3 regions of the Arthrobacter sp. P1_D4 genome follow, and region 2 is predicted to be linked to each of the others. Evidence: riboswitches for the same ligand, from Rfam matches in the RefSeq annotation. Region 2 holds a riboswitch; each other region holds the start of a gene.
The links. A riboswitch is a leader RNA that binds a small molecule or an ion and turns the genes downstream of it on or off. The one in region 2 is predicted to bind S-adenosylmethionine.

Region 1 (9,096 bases), on a different contig from region 2:
GACGCTGCAGCCGGCGTGCCCGGCATCGCTGTGGACCCAGAGGGCCGAGGCGACCTCGTCGGCGAAATCGAATTCGCGCGGTGCCGGGGCGGAACCGATCCGCACTACCATGGGGCCACCGAAGGGACGCCGGCCCACCACCTCCACTTCGGCGTCGAGGTCGATGTCCTCTGCGGCGAGATAGCGCAGGAGCTCCGGGTTGTCGTCGCTGATCCGGGTGATCCGGCCGGTGTGGCCGTCGTCGAGTTCGCTCAGGCGGTGGGCGGCGGGCATCAGCACCGAGCCGTCGGCTGCCGGGATGGGATCGCCGTGCGGGTCCCGGGTGGGGTTCCCCAGCTTGGCCGCCATGCGTTCAATAAAGGTGTCCGAGACGGCGTGCTCCAGGAGTTCGGCTTCGTCGTGGACCTCGTCCCAGCGGTATCCCAGCTCGCGGACGAGGAAAGTCTCGATCAGCCGGTGCCGCCGGACCATGGACAGGGCGAGCCGGACTCCATCGCTGGTGAGCGTGACGGCGCTGTAGGGCTTGTGGTCTACGAGGCCCTGGTCTTTGAGTTTGCGGACCATTTCCGACACCGAGGAGTTGGCGACGCCCAGGCGCTGCGCCAGCTGCGTGGAGGTGATGGGCTTGCGCTGCCACTCGGTGAACGAATAGATGACCTTGACGTAGTCCTCGATCGAGGAGGAGGGCGTACTGGTCTTCACAGACCTAAGCCTACCGTCAGCTGCCTCCGGAGAAAGTGAGCCACAGCAGGACCAGGTTAAGGGCCACGACGAGCACCACGCTGATGATGGCGGCGACTCGGAGGGCCGGGCCGTCGGCGAACCGGCCCATCAGGGCTTTGTTGCTGGTCAGCACCACCAGCGGGACCAGGACAAAGGGAATCCCGAAGCTGAGGACCACCTGGCTCAGGACGAGCGCCCAGGTGGGGTCGAAGCCCACCGCCAGCAGCACGACGGCGGGGATGAGGGTCACGACGCGCCGGGCCATGACGGGGATCCGGATCTTGAGCAGGCCCTGCATGATGGTGCCGCCGGCATAGCAGCCCACTGAGGTCGATGCCAGGCCGGAGGCGAGCAGCCCGACCGCGAAGATCACGCCGACGATCGGACCGAGATTGGCGGTGATGGCGGCGTGCGCGCCCTCGATCGTGTCCGTGCCTTCTTCGCCGCCGAGGGTGGAGGCGGCCAGGAGCAGCATGCCGATGTTGACCAGTCCGGCGATCGCGAGGGCGGCCACGACGTCGAACCGGGTGGCCCGGACCAGGCGCGCGATGGCCGCCGGGGGAACATGCAGGTGTTCGTCCGGCCGGTGCCGGTCCCGGGACAGGGCCGAGTGGACGTAGATGGCGTGCGGCATGACGGTGGCCCCGAGCATGCTGGCGGCCAACAGGACGGTGTCCGGTCCCTGGAAGCCGGGCATGAGCCCGGCCAGGGCGGCTCCCGGATCGGGCGGGCTGATGAAAAGCCCGGCCAGGAAGCCGACTGTGATGATGCCGAGCAGGAACATGATGATGAATTCAAACGGCCGCTGTTTCTGCCGGGCCTGGACCGCGAGCAGGAGCATCGACACGGCGCCGACAATCAGGGCGCCAAGGGGGAGGGGCAGGCCGAAAAGCAGGTACAGGGCGATTGCGCCGCCCACCACCTCCGCGAGATCGGTGGCGGCGGCGACAACTTCGGCCTGCACCCAGAAGGCGCGGCGCCAGAACGGCTTGAGCCGTTCACCAAGGATCTCCGGAAGGCTCTTGCCCGTGACGATCCCGAGCTTGGCGGACTGGTACTGGACGAGGACGGCCATGACGTTGGCGGCCACGAGGACCCACACCAGCAGGTAGCCGTACTGCGCTCCGGCGGTCAGGTTGGCGGCCACGTTTCCGGGGTCCACGTAGGCGATCGACGCCACGAAGGCCGGTCCCAACAGGCCGATCAGCGCCCTCCGGGCACCCGGGTGTTTGTAAGTGGGGGCGTCCTGCGCCGGTTGCCCGTGTCCCGTTAGCTCCAGCACTGCCAGCTCCTGTGATTGGCGCGTCGGCGTTGACGCGATGATCGGCGCCGGCCGGAAAACAGCCGGTGTCAAAGTTTCGTGTGCCTATAAGAAATTATTAGGCATACCGAAACAATAGGCCTGGCGGGCGCTGCGTGCAATCCGGGGGAATCCGGGGTGAGCGTGCATCAGGCCCGGAAGGCCCGCCACGTCTGGGTCAGGTAGGGCAGCCGGAGCACCTCGCCTGGGGTGTGCCCCAGGTGCTCGTGCAGGTACCAGGCGAGGTTGGCTGTGACCTTGGCCCGGGTGGAGTCCGATGCCGCGAGATAGTAGCTGCGGGACTTGGCCAGCTCCTGGATGTCCTCCGCCGTGACGGAATCCTCCCAGCGCGTCAGGTGGCTCTCCAGTCCGGTGAACTCGGGGCCCACGGCCGGACGGAAGTGTGGCTTGTGGACGTCCCCGGCGTGCATGATCCGGGAGAGCCGGTGCACCCAGGGCACGCTGGTGTCCAGCTGGTTCCAGATCAGGCCCAGCACGCCGTGCGGCCGCAGGATCCGGGCAATCTCGGCGCAGGCCAGGCCTGGGTCGCACCAGTGCCACGCCTGGGCAACCGTGACCAGGTCAAAGGACTCCGGCTCGAGACCGGTGTCCTCGGCGCTGCCCTCGATGGCGGTGACGTCCGGCAGGGTCCGGCGCAACTGCTCAAGCATGTCGGCAGAGGGGTCCACGGCCACCGTGGCCAGTCCGCGTTCTGCCAAAAGGGAAGTGAACTTCCCGGTGCCCGCGCCAATGTCCGCGGCGTCCCTGGCTCCCGCCCGGACCAGCCAGTCGGCCGACTCCTGCGGATAGCCGGGGCGGACGCGTTCATAGTGCTCGCCGCCGTCCTGGAAGCTTTGTCCGAGTTCCTGGCGCCGCTCGCTGTGCAGCTTCGGTCCGCTGTGGAGCCTGGGTCCGGCGCTTGCCACGTGCGATCTCCTTCGGGAAGGTCCTGCTTGTTACAGATACCTTTCGAATTTACCGCACCCGCGCCGGGCCCCGGTCCTGCGCTAGTCGAGGGTGCAGGGCGCAGCGCCGGCCGTGCCCGGGGTGTTCGGCGCCCAGTGGGGGTAGCTGCGGGTATCGTTGGCCGGCACCCAGCGCCCGGCGTCCACCACGTAATCCCAGCCGAGTCCGTTTTGCCGCAGCTGCTGCAGGCCGGCCAGCAGGCGTTCGGCGTCCTCCAGTCGTGAGCCGAGGCCGAAGCTGGCCCGCAGGGAGCCGGCGGGCAGGCCGAGCCGCTTGAGCAGCGGGTGGGCGCAGAAGCGGCCGTCGCGCAGGCCAATGCCGTGTTCGGCCGACAGGTAGGCGGCCACCAGTCCGGCGTCGTAGCCTGCCACGGAAAAGTTCACGACGCCGATCGTGCCGGTGTCCGGCTGATCGCCTCCAGTGGAAGAAGCGGAGGAAGAATCGGAAGCAGAATCGGCAAAGATCCGGTGCACGGTTACCCCTTCGATGCCCTGGAGGCCCTCGACGAGGAAGGACCGGATGGCGTCCTCGTGGGCCTGCCACTGCTCCGAGTCCAGGGCTGCAATGACCTGGGTGGCGCGGGCGAGGGCCGCCGCACCGAGGACGTTCGGCGAGCCGCCCTCGTGCCGGGCGGGTCCTGTGGTCCAGCTGACGGAGTCGAGCCGGGCATCGCGGACCGCGCCGCCGCCGGCCAGGTGCGGGGTGCCGGCGTCGAGCCAGTCCGTCCGCCCCACCAGCACGCCGGCGCCGAACGGGGCGTACAGCTTGTGCCCCGAGAAGGCGAGGTAATCGACGTCGTCCGCGGCGATATTGATCCGCCGGTGCGGGGCGAGCTGCGCGGCGTCGACAACGATCCTGGCGCCGTATTCGTGCGCCAGTGCGGCCAGGGTCCGGATCGGGAGGATCTCCCCGGTGACGTTGGAGGCGCCAGTGACGGCCAGCAGGCTGACGCCGCCGCGGGCGAGTTCGTCGCGCAGGCGGTCCACGGTGGCCGCGAGGGTGGCGGCGGCCACGACGCTGCGGTGCGGGACATTCTGCCAGGGCAGGAGGTTGGCGTGGTGTTCGATGTCGAGGTAGAGGACCTCGCCCGCGGGCCGCCCGTCGCGCAGCGGCAGGCAGCCGGCCAGCAGGTTCAGGGAATCGGTGGTGTTGCGCGTGAAGATCACGGAATCGCCGGGCCGGCCGCCCACGAAGTCCCGCACGATGTCCCGAGCGTTCTCGTAGACGGAGGTGCTGATCTGCGATGCGTAGCCGGCGCCACGGTGCACGCTTGCGTAGTACGGCAGGATTTCGTTCAGGTAGGCCGAGACCACGGACAGGGCCGGGGCAGAGGCGCCGTAGTCGAGGTTGGCGTAGCGCGCGTGGCCGCCGGTGATCAGCGGGGCCTGGATCTCGGCCCCGGTGACGGCTGCCAGCGGGCGGGCCGCGAGGGCAAGCCGTGCATGGAATTCAGGGGCAACGGGGAAAATGGCAGTTGTCATGGGACCTCACTCGAACAGGACCCCACACCGTGGGAATCCGCGCTTGCCGGGTCCGTTCCGGACCGGCCAGGTCGTCACCCGGGGCACCCCACCGCGACTGGAGGGTTGCCGGCCAGCAAACCGGGGTTTAGCGCTGGCACTCGTGACCTGCATCGAGCGTAGGACATCGGCGCAGCCGGGGAAAAGGCGGCCGCCGATTGTGAAGCGGATTATTACGGGCGCGGATCAGTTGTTCGGGTGGGCCTGGAAGAGGTCGTCGAGTCCGGGGTTGAGACGCTTGAGGACTTCCGAGTGCAGGATCGAATTGGTGGCCAGGGCGTTGCCGCCGAAGGGGCCGTCCTCGCCTTCGAGCGAGGTGAAGCGGCCGCCGGCCTCGGTCACGATCGGCACCAGGGCGGCCATGTCGTAGAGATTCAGCTCGGGTTCGCAGGCGATGTCCACGGCTCCCTCGGCCACGAGGCAGTACGACCAGAAGTCACCGTAGGCGCGGGTCCGCCACACTTCCTCGGTCAGGCCCAGGAACTCATCCAGGTTCCCGCGTTCCTTCCAGCCGCCAAGGCTGGAGTAGGACAGCGACGCGTCCTCGAGATTGGAGACGTTGGATACCTTCAACCGTGTGGCGGCGGCGAGCGAGCGGCCGGTGTAGGCGCCTGCACCCTTGGCGGCCCACCAGCGCTTGCCCAGTGCCGGCGCGCTGACGACGCCGACCACCGGCTCGCCCTCATCGACGAGGGCGATCAGGGTGGCCCAGACCGGGACGCCGCGGACAAAGTTCTTCGTGCCGTCGATCGGGTCGATGATCCACCGGCGGGAACCGTGGCCCGAGCTGCCGAACTCTTCGCCCAGGACCGCGTCACGCGGACGTGACCGGGAGAGCTGGCCGCGGATGGCCTCTTCCGCGGACTTGTCGGCATCGGTGACGGGTGTGAGGTCGGGCTTCGTCTCGATCCGAAGGTCGAGCGCCTTGAAGCGGCTCATGGTCTGGGAATCGACCGAATCTGCCAGTACATGGGCAAGGCGCAGGTCATCGTTGTAGCTCGAAGCTGGTTGGCTCATGGTTCCAAACTACCGTCAAACCCGGCTGCCGGGCGGGAGGCCGCGGCTCGGCGCCGCCGCCCCGTTGCCGGTCCGGCTAGGAAACGGTGCCCAGTTCCTTGGTTTCCTGCGCTTCCATCCGCGGGTCAGTGCCCAGCAGCCGGCGCAGGGACGCGAGCCTGGCCGGTCCCGAGGGCCCCGCGTGCCCGGCCGCAACCCACTTGTCGACCCCGCAGTTGACGGCGGTGGAGTCATGCTTGCAGCCGCGTTCGCAATCATCGGTGCCCGGTTCCAGGTCCGGGAAGGAACGCAGGATCCGGTCCGGGTCCACGTGGGCCAGGCCGAAGGACCGGATGCCGGGGGTGTCGATGATCCAGCTCCCGGCCGGGGCATCGTTGACTTTGAGCGCCAGTGCCGACGAGGACGTGTGGCGGCCGCGGCCGGTGACCGCGTTCACGCCTCCCGTGGCCCGCTCGGCCCCGGTCAGGGCGTTGACCATGGTTGACTTGCCGACGCCGGAGTGGCCCAGCATCACGGTGACCTTGCCGTCGAGGTAGTCGCGCAGCTGGGATACCGCGTCCTTGTCGAGCCGGGCGGAGAGCCCGTCGTCGGAGCGGGCGTCGATGCCGGAAGCGGCGGAGTCGGCGGTCTTGGAGATGATGACGGGGAAGTCGAGGTGCTGGTAGTTGGACAGCAGCTCGGCGGGATCCTTGACGTCGGCCTTGGTGACGAGCAGCAGCGGTTCGATGCCGGCGTCGTACGCGGCGACCAGTGCGCGGTCGATGAAACCGGTCCGCGGCTCGGGGTTGGCGGCGGCGACCACCACCACCAGCTGGTCGGCATTGGCCACGACGGCACGTTCGATCGGGTCCGTGTCGTCGGCGCTGCGGCGCAGCAGCGTCTTGCGGTCCTGGATCTTGACCAGCCGCGCCAGGGTGTCGGGCTCGCCGGTGACATCCCCGACCAGGGAGACGAAATCGCCGGCAACCACCGGGTTGCGGCGCAGCTCCCGGGCACGGGCCGCGATGATCTTGCGTTCGTCCGCGGTCCCCTCGCCGACGACGGCGGTGTAGCGGCCGCGGTCAACGGTGATGATGCGTCCGGTGACGGCGTCGTCGTAGCTGGGCCGGTCCTTGGTGCGGGGCCGTGTGCCCTTCTTGTTCGGCCGGATCCGGACGTCGGACTCGTCCCAGGAATCAGTGCTGCGTGCCACCGGCGGTGTCCTCATCTGCGGCGGGTCCCTGGGCCAGCATCGCTTCCCAGAGTTGCGGGAAATCGGGCATGGTCTTGGCCGTGGTTGCGATGTCCTCGACTTCCACGCCGGCTACGGCAAGGCCGAGGATGGCGCCGGCGGTTGCCATGCGGTGGTCCGCATAGCTGTGCACCACGCCGCCGTGCAGCGCGGCCGGGCGGATGATGAGGCCGTCGGAGGTTTCTTCGGCGTCGCCGCCGAGGCGGTTGATTTCGGCGACGAGGGCGGCGAGCCGGTCCGTTTCATGGCCGCGGAGGTGGGCGATACCGCCCAGCCGTGAGGGGCCGGTGGCGAGGGCGCACAGCGCGGCTACGGTGGGGGCGAGTTCGCTGGTCTCGTCGAAGTCGCCGCCCTTGATCTCCGGCCCTCCGCTGACGGTCAGTGTGCCGCCGTCAACCGTCACCGTGGCGCCCATAGCGGTCAGGATTCCGCGCCAGAGATCACCCACCTGGGTGGTTTCCGCGGGCCAGTTCGGGATCCGCACGGTGCCGCCGGTGGCCAGGGCCGCCGCGAGGAAGGGTCCGGCGTTCGAGAGGTCCTGCTCGATCCGGACGTCGAAGGAGCGGATCGGGCCGGGGGAGACAACCCAGTGGTTCGGCACCGAGTCGTCGACCGCCACGCCCACACCGCGCAGAACGGCCACGGTCATGTTGATGTGGTCCAGGCTCGGCACGGGCTTGCCGACGTGTTCGCTGCTTTGATGTTCGAGGTGGAGTCCCTCGGTGAAGCGCGCCCCGGCCAGCAGCAGGGCGGAGACAAACTGGGACGAAGCGCTGGCATCAATGACCAGGTGGCCGCCGCGCACTTCACCAGAGCCGTGCACCGTGAACGGCAACGACGACGCCGGACCGCCGTCGGGTGCGGTGACTGCCACACCCAGGCCGGCGAGAGCCTCGATCATGGTGCCCATGGGGCGTTTGCGGGCATGCGGGTCGCCGTCGAAACGGGACTCACCGCGGCGCAACGCGGCCACCGGCGGCACAAAGCGCATGACTGTACCGGCCAGGCCGCAGTCGATCGCCGTGTCCGCCGACACGGTATCCATGCTGATCGGGACGATTTCCAGGTCGGGGCCGAAGGCGCCGTCGCCGGGCACTTCCGTGACGGTGGCCCCCAACTGCCGCAGGGCCTCAATCATCAGCGCGGAATCCCGGGAGTGCAGGGGAGCGCGCAGCCGGGAAGGTCCGTCCGCGAGGGCGGCGAGCACGAGGTACCGGTTGGTCAGTGACTTGGATCCGGGAACGGTGACAGTGGCATCGACCGGCCGTGCTGCGAAGGGGGCGGGCCAGTGCGTACCGGCGTCGGCTGCATGGGGACCGGCTGCGTGGGGGCCGGCAGGGTGGGACGGGGCAGCTGCAGAGGGGGTGGTGCCAGTCATTACCGTCTTAGGCCCCGGCAGAGTGGTCTGCGGCCTTGCGGACGACTTTGTCGGCCTTCTTCAGCTGCTTGTTGGTGGTCTTGCGGGCATCGGCGGCGAGGTGTCCGGCGCTCTTCCTGGCATCGGCGGCCAGGTGCCCGGCGCGCCAGGCCAGGCTGGGCTTGCCGGCGGTATCGACCGCGGCGAGGAGCACGCCGCCGGTGAGGGAGACGTTTTTCAGGAGCTGTTTGCGGCGGGCGTCGCGGGCTTCCTTCGAGGAGATGTCCGCGCTGCGCCATTCGACGTAGCCGTTCAGGAGCGAAATGACGGCGAGCAGGGTGGCCGCCAGCCGGGCCGACTTACCGAGGGCGAAGCAGACGCCGGCACCGATCTGGGTGCCGCCGATCACGCGTGCCACGACTTTCTCATTTGGCTGGAACGGCAAGGCGTCGGCCGCACGCCGCAACAAGGGGGACAGCTGGGCCGCAGTGTCATCCGCGTTCTTGAGCTTGTCCATGCCGGCGAGGACGAAACTGGAGGCGAGCATGGGCCGGGCGAGAAAGCGGACAAACGACATGAATTTCCTCCTGGATGGACGAACAGCGGCTTCACTGCGGGAGAACCGGTTCTAGTCTTGCACTTTTGCGGAATATTTGCCCGCAGGACGTGGTTGTGAAAGGCAGATCCCAGCAGGCTAACGAAGGCGGAGATTTGACTCTGGTCAAAGACAGGGCGGAACCGGAAGCCGGTTCCGGGCAATCATGGACCCTCGCGCTTGCGTCGGTTCCGGGTGCCCGGCGGAAGGTGACAGTAGACTTGAACGCAATGAGCACCATGGACCCGGCCGTTGCGGCCATGCACGAGGTTGCCGGAAACGACGCCACGCCCACCAAGACACCTGATGCCGGCACGCCCGCCGCTTTGGAGACCGAGGTGGACGGGAAGCCCCTTGATGTCTCCTCCGAGTCCGCGGAAGAGCGCC
Region 2 (9,096 bases):
CCGGCGATGTTCTCCTTGAACCCGTCGAGGTCCTTGCCGTTGGAGAAGTACCAGTCAGCCACCCGTCCGGCGGTGGCCTGCGCGGCCGTGGAGTTGCCGCCGAAGAAGATCTCCGGGTGCGCCCGGTCCGGCACGTCCACCGGTGCCGGGTTCAGGGTGAAGTCGGTGATGTTGTAGTACTTGCCGGACTGGCTGTAGTCCTGCTCGGTCCAGAGCCCGCGGAGGACCTTGATGAATTCCTCGGTGCGGACGTAGCGCTCGTCGTGTTCGAGCCATTCGAGGCCGAAGTTGGTGAATTCGTCCTTGAGCCAGCCGGAGACGATGTTCACGGCGGCGCGGCCGTTGGAGATGTGGTCCGCGGTGATGATGTACTTCGCCAGCACGCCGGGGTGCCACATGCCCGGATGGACGGCGGAGATCACCTTGAGGCGCTCGGTGGCGGCCAGCAGCGCCAGGCTGAACGAGGTGGCCTCGTGCTGCTTGTCCGCGCCGTAGGAGGCGGCGTACCGGGTCTGGGTCAGGGCGTATTCGAAACCGGAGTTCTCCGCGATCCTGGCCAGCTTCTTGTTGTATTCGAAGTCCCAGCCGGTGCGCTGTTCGATGGTGGACACCACCAGGCCGCCGGAGACGTTGGGGACCCAGTAGGCGAACTTGAGCGGTTCGGACAGACGGGCGACGTTGCTGATCTCAGTCATGGGTGTTCCTTTACTTCCGGGTGGGGCTTGCTGTTGCCAGGAATTCCGCGGCGCGGTCGCGCAGCACATCCTGGATGCCCGCGATGGATGGTTCGTTCTGCAGCGAGGTGGTGTCGCCGAGCGTTGTGCCTTCGAACAGCTGGGTCAGCAGCCGGCGCATGATCTTGCCGCTGCGGGTTTTCGGCACGTCGGGAACGACGACGACGTCCCGCGGCTTGGCGATCGGCCCGATCTGCTTCGCGACGTGCGCCTTCAGCACACCCTGGATGTCGGGGGTGGCCGCCGAATCCTTCAGCACCACGAACGCGACGATCGCGTGGCCGGTCTTCGGGTCCGCGACCGGGCAGACGCCGGCCTCCACCACGTCCGGGTGGGTGACGAGCGCCGATTCGACCTCGATGGTGGAGAGCAGGTGTCCGGAGACGTTGAGGGTGTCGTCCACCCGCCCGAGGATCCAGATGTCGCCGTCGTCGTCATACTTGGCGCCGTCACCGGCGAGGAACCAGCCCTGCTCGGCGTATTGGCGCCAGTACGAATCGAAGTAGCGGCGCGGGTTGCCCCAGACCGTCCGGGCGATCGCCGGGCCGGGGGAGTCCACCACGATGAAACCCTGGACGCCGGGCGGCACCGTATTGCCGGCGTCGTCCACGATGCGCGTGCTGACGCCGGGCAGCGGGCGGGCCGCGCAGCCGGGCTTGAACGCGGCGTCCGTCGGTGCCGGGGAGAGGATGGTGGCGCCGGTTTCGGACTGCCACCACGTGTCCACCACGGGGGCGGTGCCGGCGCCGATATTGGTCCGGAACCAGCGCCAGGCCTCGGGGTTGATGGCCTCGCCCACCGTGCCGAGGAGACGGATGGAGGAGAGGTCGTACGTGTCCGGGACGCCGTCCGGGAACCAGCCCATGAGGGAGCGGACCAGGGTGGGCGCGGTGTAATACTGCGTGACCCCGTACCGTTCGATGATCTCAAAGTGCCGGCCCGGGTGCGGGGTGTTGGGCGTGCCCTCGAAGATGACCTGCGTGGCGCCGTTGGAGAGCGGGCCGTAGAGCTCGTAGGTGTGCGCGGTGACCCAGGCGAGGTCGGCCGTGCACCAGTGCACGTCCTTCTCCCGCAGCGCAGGGTCGGGGTTGCTGAACAGGTGCTCGAAGCTCCATGACGCCTGTGTGAGGTACCCGCCGGAGGTGTGGACCAGGCCCTTGGGCTTGCCGGTGGTGCCGGAGGTGTACATGATGAACAGCGGCGTCTCGGCGTCGAACGCCTCGGCTTCGTGAGTCTCGGAGGCCCGCCCGACGGCGTCGTGCCACCACACGTCGCGGCCGGCGGTCATCGGGACGGTGTCCAGCTCGTCCGCGGGAGTGGTCCGGTTGACCACCAGGACGTGTTCGATGGCGTTGTCGCCGGCGACGGCGGCGTCCGCGTTGTCCTTGACCGGCACGGCGGTGCCGCGGCGGAACTGGCCGTCGGTGGTGACCAGGAGCTTGGCGCCGGTGTCCTCCACCCGGAACTTCAGGGCCTCGGCGGAGAACCCGCCGAAGACCAAGGAATGGATCGCGCCGATCCGGGCCACTGCGAGGGTGATGATCACGGTTTCGGGGATGACGGGGAGGTAGATGACCACCCGGTCGCCCTTGGTGATACCGAGATCCAGGAGGGCATTGGCGGCTTTGGAAACCTCGCGCTGGAGTTCGGCGTAGGTGACGGCGCGGCGGTCGCCGGGCTCGCCCTCAAAGTGCAGGGCCACCTTGTCTCCACGCCCCGCCGCTACGTGGCGGTCGACGCAGTTGTAGGCGACATTGAGCCTGCCCCCTTCGAACCAGGTGATCTGCGGTCCGGTGCCGGCCACGACGTCGGCAGGGACCCGGCGGTGCGCGGTGTGCCAGGGCTTGGTTTGCTCCGTTGCGCCGCCAGGCAGGTCCGCCCAGTCGAGGCGGAGAGCCTGGGTTTCCCAGAACGCAACCGTCTCTGCCTGGACAGTACCCGCGGTCGCGGCGGCGCCGTGCCGGGGAGGGTGGTCTCCGGAGGTGGTGCTGCGGTGACGCGCCGGCCCGTCGGCGGGGACGCCGTGCACTGCGCCGTCCGTGGGCTCGTTCAGGGACCATCCCGAAGAGCCGCGAGAGGAGCCGGGCGCGTCACGCAGCCCTGCTTCGTTCGCCGTCGCGTCCGAAGTGGTTTGTGGGAATGCCTCGGACGCAGTCCGGGCAAAGGTGGGCAGAGCGGAAGAATTCTCAGGGGTCATTGCTGCACTCCATCGGTCCTGGCAGTAGCACCCCTTGGTTGCTCCGGCGCCCTCGAATATCACCGAAGGAGGGCGGAGCGGTTGCGTGGGAATGGTCGTCTCACGTCACCGGGGGGTTGCTGCGGCGTCATCGATCCAGGTCTCTCGGCCGCTCGGGATGGTCACTACCTACTAGAACTTCAGATGCACGATTCCGCAAAATCGGCGTGCGGGAGCGCCGTAATATTCGTTCACCCGGCATGCGTCCGGCCCAAATCATTCATTTATTCGGCAATTGTCCGGAAAGGTCGCAGGAGTATGGTTGATGCATGGCCCATGTTAACGATCCGGCAGTCATTGACCGCCTCATGCGAACCAAAGGCACGTGGGCGGTGGTCGGCCTCACCACCAACGAATGGCGCTCGGCGTATGAGGTCTCCCTCTATGTCCGGGACCGGATGGGCATGGAAATCATCCCGGTCAACCTGCCCGGCGACGACGTCCACGGCGAGAAGGGGTACCGTTCCCTGACTGACATCCCGGCGGAGAAGCACCCGATCGACGTCGTGGACTGCTTCGTCAACTCCCACAGGGTGGGCGCAGTCATAGACGAGGCCATCGCGGTAGGTGCCAAGGCCGTCTGGCTGCAGCTGGGCGTCTTCGATGACGCCGCGACGGACCGCGCGAAGGCCGCCGGGCTGGACGTCGTCGTGAACGCGTGCCCCGCCCGCGAAGGCTGGCGCGTGGGCATCTGACGGCCCGGGAATGACGATCAACAGATCGGGAAGAGTCGGTTACAAAATGTGACCGGCTTTTTCCGTATCCGGCCTCATGCCGTGTGAGATGGACTCGTAACCATCCCGAGCGGCTGAGAGATCTGGCTCCGTGACGCCGCAGCAACCCCCTCCTTTGAGGACGGTGCTACCGCCAGGACCGATGGAGAACCACTGTGTTCTGAGGCTCCCCGGCTTCGCTCAGCGCTGCCCGGAAGCCAGGACCCAGGGCTTTCCTCGGGCGAGCCCGGAGGAAATCATGAACACGCAGACAGCGGCAGCGCCGCGGCCCCGAGCAGGTGGGGGCCTGTGATCGAGATCCAGAACGTCAGCACGTCATTCGCCTCGGCCGCGGGACCTTTCACGGCCGTCGATGACGTCAGCCTGCACATCAGGCGGGGCACCATCCAGGGCATCATCGGGTTCTCCGGCGCCGGCAAATCCACGCTGCTGCGCAACATCAACCTCCTCGAGCGCCCGACGTCGGGCCGCGTCCTGGTGGACGGCGTGGACCTGGTGACCCTGTCCGACGCCGAGCTGCGGACCAAGCGGCACGACATCGGCATGATTTTCCAGCACTTCAATCTCCTCAACAACCTCACAGCCCAGGAAAATGTGGAGCTGTCCCTGAAGTTCGCCGGCGTGGGGAAGGCGGAACGCCGGCGGCGGGCCGCCGAAACCCTGGAAATCGTGGACCTCGCCGACAAAGCGGGAACGTATCCGGCCAAACTCTCCGGGGGCCAGAAACAGCGGGTGGCGATCGCCCGCGCCCTCGCCACCGGGCCCAAAGTGCTGCTCTGCGACGAGCCGACGTCGGCCGTGGATCCCCGGACGACGTCATCGGTCCTGCAGTACCTGGCCGACGTCAACGCCGAATTCGGCATCACAATCGTGGTGGTCACCCACGAGATGAATGTCATCAAGGCCATCGCGGACAACGTCGCGGTCATGGAAGAAGGCCGGGTCGTGGAGCAGTTCGACCTCGCCGAACTCCAACGCCCCGGCTTCCACCCGGCGACGTCGATCGGCCGCTACCTGGTCTCCGATGAGATCCAGCTGGACCGCTCCGGGAGGGGCGCCCACACCACAGCCGCGTCGGAGGGCCTGATCAATGTTTGACCGCATCCTGGAAGTCCTGCCCGAAATCGGCGTCGCCATGGGGCAGACCCTCACCATGCTGCTGGTGGCCATCCCGCTGGCGGTGCTGCTCGGGACACCGCTGGGTGTCCTGCTCTACACCATCGGTCCCAACGGGCTCAAGCACAGGCCAAAGCTGCACCGGGTCCTGGACGGGCTGGTCAACCTGCTCCGCTCGTTCCCGTTCCTGATCCTGCTGATCGCAATCATTCCCGTGACTAGGTTCATTGTCGGCACGACCATCGGCACGGCCGCCGTCATTGTCCCGCTGACCCTCAACGCCATTCCGTATTTCGCCCGCTTCGTGGAACAGAACCTGAGCCAGCTCGGCGGCGGAGTGGTCGAAGCGGCACGGTCCATGGGCGCCAGCCGGTCCCAGATCGTCCGGGACGTCCTGATTGTGGAGGCGAAGCCCGGACTCGTCAGCTCCATCACCATCATGACCGTCAGCTTCATCTCCTACTCGGCGATGGCCGGCCTGGTGGGCGGCGGCGGAATCGGCGACTTCGCCATCCGGTACGGCTATTACCGCTACGAGACACCGCTCATGATCACCGCCATAGTCCTGATGATCCTGCTGGTCACCATCGTTCAGCTGGGCGGATCCTATGTTGCCCGGCGCCTGGACAAGCGCCTCTGAGCGCCGGCAGCACCATCGTCCCACCTCCCACAGCGGAAAGCACCCCATGACTTCAACACCCAGTACCCGTTTCGACGGACCCCGCCCCCGCCTGCTGATCAGCGCCTTCGTGATGAACACGTCCAGCCACATCATGGGCGGCCAGTGGCGGCGCCCGGAAGCCCAGCAGCACCGGTTCAACGAACTCCAGCTCTGGATCGACCTGGCCCGCCAGCTCGAAGACGCCAAGTTTGACGCGATCTTCTTCGCCGACGTCGTCGGTCTCTACGGCGACTACGACGGCGGGTGGGCATCGCTGCTGAAAAAGGGCCTGCAGGTGCCGTCCAACGACCCCCTTATCCTGCTCTCCGCGCTCGCGACCGGAACGCGGGAGATCGGACTGGCCGCGACGTCGTCGGTGATTCAGAGCCACCCGTTCCAGTTCGCCCGGCAGATGTCCACCCTGGATCACATCAGCGACGGCCGGGTGGCCTGGAACATCGTCACCAGCGTGCTGGAAAACGCGCACCGGAACTTCAACGCCACCGAGCTGACCAGGCATGACGAACGCTACGACTGGGCGGACGAATACGTCGAGGCCGCCTACAAATTGTGGGAAGGATCCTGGGAGGACGACGCGCTGCTCCGGGACAAGGCGACCGGAGTCCACGCGGACCCGGAGAAAGTCAGCAAGATCTACCACCGCGGACCCCGGTACTCGATCGACGGACCCCACCTCGCGGCCCCTTCGCCGCAACGCACCCCGGTGCTTTTCCAGGCCGGGAGCTCCGGCCGCGGCCAGCAGTTCTGCGCCGCCAACGCCGAGGCCACCTTCACCCTCGCGCCGAGCACCGAGGTGGCCGCGAAGTACACCGCGGCAGTCCGGGAACAGGCCGTTGCCGCCGGCCGCCATCCGGATGACGTGAAGTTCCTCCAGGGCATGCACTTCGTGGTGGGCGGCACCGAAGCCGAGGCGCACCGCAAGGCCGATGAGCTCGAGGACAGCCTGGACATTGAGGCCCTGCTGGCCCACGTGGGCGGCGGGTTCGGCGTCGACCTCGGCGGCCTGCCGCTGGACACCCCGCTCGGGGACCTTGAAACGGAAGGCAGCCAGGGACATCTCACGGCCATCCGCGCCTCCGTCCGCGGCGGCAACCCCACCCTCCGCGACATTGCGCTCTACCGCAGCCGGGCCAACCGGGTGGTGGGAACGCCGGACCAGATTGCCGACCGTCTCGAGCAGTGGCAGGACGCCGGAATCGACGGCATCAACATCATCAACCAGACCATCCCCGGCTCCTACACGGACTTCATCGACGGGGTGCTGCCGGAACTGCGCAGCCGCGGCCTCGCCCAGACCGGCTACGCGCCGGGAACCCTGCGCGAGAAGCTCTTCGGCGCCGGGCCGCGGCTCAACGGACGCCACCCCGCCGCGGCCTTCCGGGGAGCCTTCACCGAATTCTCCGCGGCGGCCGAAAACCAGCCCGCCAGCGTTACCGCCCAGTCATAGCTCAGCGCGAACCACCACAAAGGACCAAGACCATGCAGCGTAGAAATTTCCTCAAATATGCCCTCGCCGGCGCCGGTGCGGTCTCCGCCGCGGCACTGACCGGCTGCGGCCTCACCAACCCCGGCGGTGCCGGCGCCAGCGGCGGCAAGACGATCAAGATTATCGTCACCGAGTCCGCCCCGTACCAGGAACCGACCAAGCTGGCCCAGAAGCTGCTCGCGGCCCAGGGCTGGACCCTGGAGCCCACGTACGTCACGGACATCATCCAGCCCAACCTGGCCGTGGCCAACGGCGAATTCGACGCCAACTTCTTCCAGCACAACGCCTACCTGAAACAGTTCAACCAGGACAAGGGCCTGGAGAACGTGGGACTGTTCTACGTCTACAGCGCCCCGGGCGGCATCTGGTCTGACAAGTACAAGTCCCTGAACGAGCTCCCGGACGGCGCCAAGATCGGCATTCCCGTGGACCCGGCGAACAACGGCCGTGCCCTGTTCATGCTGCGCGACGCCGGGCTGCTGGAGCTCTCCGACGCCACCGTGATCCACACCTCGCAAAAGAACATCACGGCCAACCCGAAGAAGCTGCAGTTCGTGGAAGTGGACCAGCAGTCGCTCGCCAAGACCCTTCCCGATGTCGATGCAGGCTTCCTGGTCGCCCGGATGGCCGCCGATGCCGGGCACAGCAAGGACGACGCACTGGCCTTCGAAACGGATGCGGATCAGGTCCCGTTCCGGATCGTGGTTGCCGGGCGGAAGGATTTTGCCGGGTCGGAGAAGGCCGCGGCCCTCAAGGCCGCCTTCCAGTCCCCGGAGGTCAAGGCCTGGTTTGCCAGCTACCAGAAGGGCATCCTGCCCACCCCCTGGGACCAGGACCCCGCCGCCGACGCCGCCAAGCTCTAGCCCGGCCACCAGCAACCAAGGGAACGCATGTCCTACGCAGCAGAGACCACAGCCCCCGCAGCACACTCAGCACCACCAGCACCGTCGGCCGAAGCCGCCTACGAGAGGTTGGCGCGGCGTTTCCGGCCCGTCTTTGCCCGGATCGCGGAGGGCGCGCTGGCCCGCGAACAGGACCGGGTCCTGCCCTTCGAACAGGTCCGCTGGCTGAACGAGGAAGGCTTCGGCCGGCTGCGGGTGCCCACGGAACACGGCGGCGACGGCATCGGCTTCGAGCCCTTCTTCCGGCTGCTCATCGAACTCGCCGAGGCGGATTCCTCCGTGGCCCACCTCTACCGCTCGCACTTCGCGTTCGTGGAAACCGTCGGCCTGGAATCCGAGGGCTTCCGGAACCGCTGGTACCCGAAAGTGGTGGCCGGCGAGATCTTTGGAAACGCCGCCACGGAGAAATCCGGCAATGTCCTCGGCACCACCGGAACCAAGCTGACGCGCCACGGCGGGGACTGGCTCCTGAACGGCAGGAAGTACTACACCACCGGCACCATCTTCGCCGAGTGGATTGCCGTCATGGCCAGCACCGAGGGCGTGGAGGGCCGCCAGTACGCTGTGGTCAGCACCACCCAGCCCGGAGTGGAAATCCTCGACGACTGGGACGGGTTCGGCCAGCAGCTGACCGGCACCGGCACCACGATTTTCCGGGACGCCGTGGTGCCGGACACCAACATCATCCGGCGTTCGGAATCCACCACGCACGAGCCGGCCTTCTTCCAGCTGGTCCTGCTCGCCGTCCTGGCGGGCATCGGCCGGGCGGCGCTGGCCGACGCGCGGGCGCTGGTCCGCGACCGCAAGCGCACCTTCAACACCGGCTCCGGCGAACTGTTCCGCCACGACCCGCTGATCCTGCAGCTCGTCGGCCAGCTCTCGGCCAAGGTCTTCGCGGCGCAATCCGTGGTGCTGGCCGCCGCCCGGGAGCTCGACGCCGGCGCGGACCAGAACATGGACCTCACCCCGGAACAACGCTACGTCCGCGGCGAGATCGCGGTGGAAAAGGCGCAGCTGCTGGTGCCCGAACTCGTCCAGTCCGCGGCCCAGCAGCTCTTCGACGCCACCGGGGCATCCGCCACGTCGAAGTCGAAATCGCTGGACCGGCACTGGCGCAACGCCCGGACCGTTTCCACCCACAACCCCGCCGTGTTCAAGGCCCGCACCGTGGGCGACTACGAAGTCAACGGCACCACTCCCGAAGGG
Region 3 (4,882 bases), on a different contig from region 2:
GCGCCCGCATCGCCTCGACCGTGGCGGACGAGGTGACCTACCTGGGGGCGCACCTTGTGCCCGCCGGGATGGACGCGGAGGAATACACGGAGCTGGTCTGCGGGCCGATGCTCACCGCAGTCCGGCCCTACGTCCGCTGGGCCGACGTCTTTTGCGAGCAGGGCGCGTTCAACGAGGACCAGTCCCGCCGGGTGCTCCTGGCCTGCAAGGCCGCCGGGCTGGGACTGCGCGTCCACGGCAACCAGCTCGGCGAGGGCCCCGGAGTCCGGCTGGCGGTGGAAGTCGGCGCCGCCAGCGTGGACCACGTGAACTACCTGTCGGCCGCGGACGTCGACGCCCTCGCCGCGAGCTGGTCCGGCTGGGACGCCGCCGGCGGCAGCGGCACCCCTGGATCCGGGCAGCGCGGCACGGTTGCCACCTGCCTGCCGGCCTGCGATCTTTCCACCCGGCAGCCGCTGGCCCCCGGCCGGGAGCTGCTCGACGCCGGTGTGCAGCTGGCGCTGGCCTCCAACTGCAACCCCGGCACGTCCTACACCAGCTCCATGGCGTTCTGCGTCACCACCGCCGTGCTGCAGATGCGGCTCAGCGTCCACGAGGCGGTGCGCGCCGCGACCTACGGCGGCGCGCTGGCCCTGGGCCGGGAGTCCGGGAACGACGCCGACGGCGCACGCGCGGTGGGCTCGATCGCCGTCGGGCACCGCGCGGACCTGCACCTGCTCAACGCCCCTTCCGCCACGCACCTGGCCTACCGGCCCGGCATCCCCCTGACGCACGCGGTGTGGCGCGCCGGTGTAGCGCAGCCGGTCCGTTAGCCCTAGAACATCATGGGCGGTGCGTCGAGGACGGTCTCGTCCACGCGCCTCTTCTCCCACTGCGTGAAGGGCTTGTCGAGCTCGTACTTGCCGTGCGAGGTGCGCAGTAGGGTTCGGACCTCGGCGTTCTCGGGGTTGTTCAGGGACTCGAAATATTCCACCGACCAGTGGAACCAGCGCATGCAGAACAGCCGCATGGTCAATCCGTGCGTCACGAACAGCGCGTTCGGGGCATAGCCGGGCCGGGACCAGTGCCGGTGCAGGGTTTCCATGAAGGAAGAAATCCTGTCATATACATCGGAACCGGACTCGCCCTCGCGGAAGCGGTAGAAGAAGTGCCCGTAGGCGTTGCGGAGCTCTTTCTGGTCCTCGATGTCGCCGGCGATCTGAAAGTTGGCCCAGTCCTGTTCGCGCAGCCGCGGTTCCTCGATCACCCGCTCCACGAGCGGGCCGAGATTCAGCGCCTCGAGGGTCTGGTAGGCGCGCAGGTAGGGGGAGACGTAGACGCACACCGGGCGGCCGTCCAGCTGGCGCCGGACCTCCTCCCCGGCCGCGGTGGCCTGCTCCAGGCCCAGCGCGGTCAACGGGATCCGGTAGTCCGGAACACGGTTGTAGATCGAGGTGTCGGCATTGGCGGCAGACTGGCCGTGCCGGATCATGATGATTTTCCGGGGCGCACTCATAATCCCCAAGCATAGGGCTCCTAAAAGCAGGTGCCGCAGGCAAAACCCCGTTCGGCCGGTACCACGCGGGCACCAGCAAACTATCGGCAAGTGCAGGCAAGATAGAACCATGTTGGTTCCCTCCCGCCGTCGGCTGCGGTTCGAAGTGTTGATTGTCCTGGGGTTGTCGCTCGGGCAGTCCGCGATCTATTCCCTGGTGCAGTTGCTGGACAAGATGACCACGGCGCCGCTGGCCCAGGGGACATCCACCCTGAACCGCTCACAGAGCGCACGCGAATACTTCGACCTCACCTACCAGTTGCTGGACATCATCTTCGCCCTGGTCCCGGTGGCCCTCGTGATCTATTTCCTCACCGAGCACTGGCCGGCCGGTGAGCGCGGAACCTCGGCGTTCCGAAGGATCGGCTTCGACTTCGCCCGGCCCGGCAAAGACCTCCTGCAGGGGCTCGGACTAGCTGCGCTCATCGGCATTCCGTCCCTGGGGCTCTACGCCGTCGGCCGGGCGCTGGGGATCACGACGGCGATCATCCCCAGCGCCCTGGACGCGTACTGGTGGACCGTGCCGGTGCTGGTCCTGTCCGCGATCCGGCACGCGGTGGTCGAGGAAGTGATTGTGGTGGCGTACCTGCTGGACCGGCTCGGGAAACTGGGCTGGAGCGTGCCGGCGGCCATCGCCGCCAGCGCCCTGCTCCGCGGCAGCTATCACCTGTACCAGGGGTTCGGGCCGTTCATCGGCAACGCGGTGATGGGCGTGGTCTTCGCGCTCGTCTACACGCGGACCAAACGGGTGATGCCGCTGGTGATCGCCCACGCCATCCTGGACACTGTGGCGTTCGTGGGGTTCAGCCTGTTCGGCAGGGCCGTGGGCCTGGGCTGATGGCGTTGCCCGTACAGCCGGCGCCATCGGCAGGCCTTAAATGATCTCGGCCGCCGTCTCCTAGGTGACAACGTTGGCACCTAAGAGATGGCGGCCGAAGCGTGGGGCAGGTGGAGCGTTAGATCGTGACCGCTCCGGAGGCGGTCTCGAAGGTGACAGAGAGGATGCCGGGAGTCCCGTGCGGCGCGATCCAGTTCACGGCGACGTCTTCCAGCGGCTTTTCAACCGGTTCGCCCAGCCACTCCGTGACGCGCGCGGCCGAACCGGCAATGGTCAGTGCGGACATCTTGACATCGCTCGCGTAGGCGTTGGACGGGTGCAACTCCGGGTCGCCCTCCCACTTGAGCATGTACGGCACCTGGGGGTCGGCGATGAGCCCCAGGATGCCGATCTGCTTCCAGATCAGTTCGCGGCCGTCGGGAAACTTCCGGTTGCCGTTGACGGCGGCGCGGCCGAGCCGCTCCTCGAACGGGGCCAGGTCGTCAACCTCGACGCACCAGCCCATCCAGCCGCCGCCGGCCTCGGAGCGTGCCCGGACGGCCTGGCCGAACGGGGCCTTGTCGGAGGCCGGGTGGTTCAGGACCTCCACGACTTCCAGGTACTTGTGTCCCGCGAGCGGGATAATCATGTTGCGTGTCCCGAAACGGGGGTGCACTCCACCCTTCACGGCTTCAACGCCGAGGGCAGACGCAATACGTTCAGTGGTGGCTGCCAAGCCATCGTGTTCACAGGCGTAAGAAACGTGATCCATGCGCATGCCATCATCTTGGCACTTTGTGATGGACCTCTCAGCTTAGGCTCCCCTAACCGTCATGGGACGTCCCGGGGCGCCGAACGCGGCGCCCCGGATGCTCCGTCACGGCAGCCCTCTTCATCTTCGTCACAAAGCTATCCAGGGCTCCGCCGCCATTCCTACACTGAAGCCAGGTCATGAGTGCCAGCGCACAGCCCCGGCTTGCTGGCCGGCAACCCTCGTATCGCGGTGGGGTGCCCCGGGTGAAGACCTGGCCGTCCGGCGCCCGCCGGAGGGCAAGCGCGGCGCCTGTTCCGGTTCGGGCCGAAAGCCCCGGCCGGTGCTGTGCCCAGTGACTCGAGGAGCACCAATGTCCAATGCCTGGTCCTTTGAAACCCGCCAGATCCACGCCGGCCAGGAGCCGGACAGCGCCACCGGCGCGCGTTCCCTGCCCATCTACCAGACGACGTCGTTCGTGTTCCCCAGCGCCGAAAGCGCCGCGAACCGCTTCGCGCTCGCCGAGCTCGCGCCCATCTACACCCGGATCGGCAACCCGACCCAGGACGCCGTCGAACAGCGCGTCGCCAGCCTGGAAGGAGGCCTCGCGGCGCTGCTGCTCAGCTCCGGCCAGGCCGCCGAGACGTTCGCGATCCTCAACATCGCCGAGGCCGGGGACCATGTGGTGGCCAGCCCCAGCCTCTACGGCGGAACCTACAACCTGCTCGCGCACACGCTGAAGAAGTTCGGCATCTCCGTGACCTTCGTGGCGGACCCGGACAACCTGGACCAGTGGCGGGACGCCGTCCAGCCCAACACCAAGCTGTTTTTCGGCGAAGTGGTCTCCAACCCCCGCCAGGACGTCCTGGACATCGAGGGCGTCTCCCGCGTGGCGCACGAGGCCGGCGTGCCGCTGGTGGTCGACAACACGCTCTCCACCCCCTACCTGATCCGGCCGATCGAGTGGGGCGCGGACATCGTGGTCCATTCGGCCACCAAGTACCTCGGCGGGCACGGCGCCGCAATCGCCGGCGTGATCGTGGACTCCGGCAACTTCGACTTCGGGAAAGACCCGGAGCGGTTCCCCGGCTTCAACACCCCGGACCCCACCTACAACGGCCTGGTTTACGCCCGCGACCTCGGAGCCGACGGCGCGCTGGGCGCGAACCTCTCCTACATCCTCAAGGCCCGGGTCCAGCTCCTGCGCGACCTCGGCTCCGCGGTGTCCCCGTTCAACGCCTTCCTCATCGCCCAGGGCATCGAAACGCTGAGCCTGCGCGTCGAGCGCCACGTGGCCAACGCCACGAAGGTGGCGCAATGGCTGGAGGGGCGGGACGACGTCGAATCGGTCGCCTACGCCGGGCTGCCGTCCAGCCCCTGGTACGAGCGCGGCCGCAAGTACGGGCCCAAGGGGACAGGCGCCGTCGTGGCGTTCAACATCGCCGGGGGAGCGGAGGCCGGCAAGCGGTTCGTCGATGCCCTCGAACTGCACTCGCACGTCGCGAACATCGGCGATGTCCGGTCGCTGGTGATCCATCCGGCGTCGACCACCCACAGCCAGCTCTCGCCCGAACAGCAGGTGATCGCCGGGGTGAATCCCGGGCTGGTGCGGCTTTCGGTGGGACTGGAGCATATTGACGACATCCTGGCGGACCTCGACGCCGGATTCCGCGCGGCCAAGACCGCCTAGACGGAAGCCCACGCGGAATTTCCCCACCTTGCTGGCATGACGCCGGGAATCGCCGGCACTTCGGCGCGACCCGCCGGTCACGGCTGTCAA

Region 1: another riboswitch for S-adenosylmethionine. It lies ahead of AC1D0A_RS17900 (aminotransferase class V-fold PLP-dependent enzyme); the one in region 2 lies ahead of AC1D0A_RS13430 (methionine ABC transporter ATP-binding protein).
Region 3: another riboswitch for S-adenosylmethionine. It lies ahead of AC1D0A_RS09125 (bifunctional o-acetylhomoserine/o-acetylserine sulfhydrylase); the one in region 2 lies ahead of AC1D0A_RS13430 (methionine ABC transporter ATP-binding protein).

What each region holds. Positions count from the first base shown of each region.
Region 1 covers NZ_JBFUAU010000018.1:95,812-104,907, forward strand. The annotation lists gene AC1D0A_RS17885 (metal-dependent transcriptional regulator) at 1-702, opposite strand, end outside; gene AC1D0A_RS17890 (Nramp family divalent metal transporter) at 719-2,005, opposite strand; gene AC1D0A_RS17895 (class I SAM-dependent methyltransferase) at 2,173-2,949, opposite strand; gene AC1D0A_RS17900 (aminotransferase class V-fold PLP-dependent enzyme) at 3,031-4,470, opposite strand; SAM riboswitch class IV at 4,505-4,618, opposite strand; gene hisN (histidinol-phosphatase) at 4,696-5,526, opposite strand; gene rsgA (ribosome small subunit-dependent GTPase A) at 5,603-6,718, opposite strand; gene aroA (3-phosphoshikimate 1-carboxyvinyltransferase) at 6,702-8,135, opposite strand; gene AC1D0A_RS17920 (DoxX family protein) at 8,143-8,691, opposite strand; gene AC1D0A_RS17925 (sigma-70 family RNA polymerase sigma factor) at 8,826-9,096, shown strand, end outside.
Region 2 covers NZ_JBFUAU010000013.1:4,301-13,396, forward strand. The annotation lists gene sfnG (dimethylsulfone monooxygenase SfnG) at 1-695, opposite strand, end outside; gene acs (acetate--CoA ligase) at 706-2,931, opposite strand; gene AC1D0A_RS13425 (CoA-binding protein) at 3,240-3,665, shown strand; SAM riboswitch class I at 3,763-3,853, shown strand; gene AC1D0A_RS13430 (methionine ABC transporter ATP-binding protein) at 3,993-4,802, shown strand; gene AC1D0A_RS13435 (methionine ABC transporter permease) at 4,795-5,460, shown strand; gene AC1D0A_RS13440 (LLM class flavin-dependent oxidoreductase) at 5,507-6,949, shown strand; gene AC1D0A_RS13445 (MetQ/NlpA family ABC transporter substrate-binding protein) at 6,982-7,851, shown strand; gene AC1D0A_RS13450 (acyl-CoA dehydrogenase family protein) at 7,879-9,096, shown strand, end outside.
Region 3 covers NZ_JBFUAU010000008.1:94,860-99,741, forward strand. The annotation lists gene AC1D0A_RS09105 (amidohydrolase family protein) at 1-812, shown strand, start outside; gene AC1D0A_RS09110 (histidine phosphatase family protein) at 815-1,495, opposite strand; gene AC1D0A_RS09115 (CPBP family intramembrane glutamic endopeptidase) at 1,605-2,372, shown strand; gene AC1D0A_RS09120 (VOC family protein) at 2,491-3,129, opposite strand; SAM riboswitch class IV at 3,299-3,414, shown strand; gene AC1D0A_RS09125 (bifunctional o-acetylhomoserine/o-acetylserine sulfhydrylase) at 3,476-4,792, shown strand.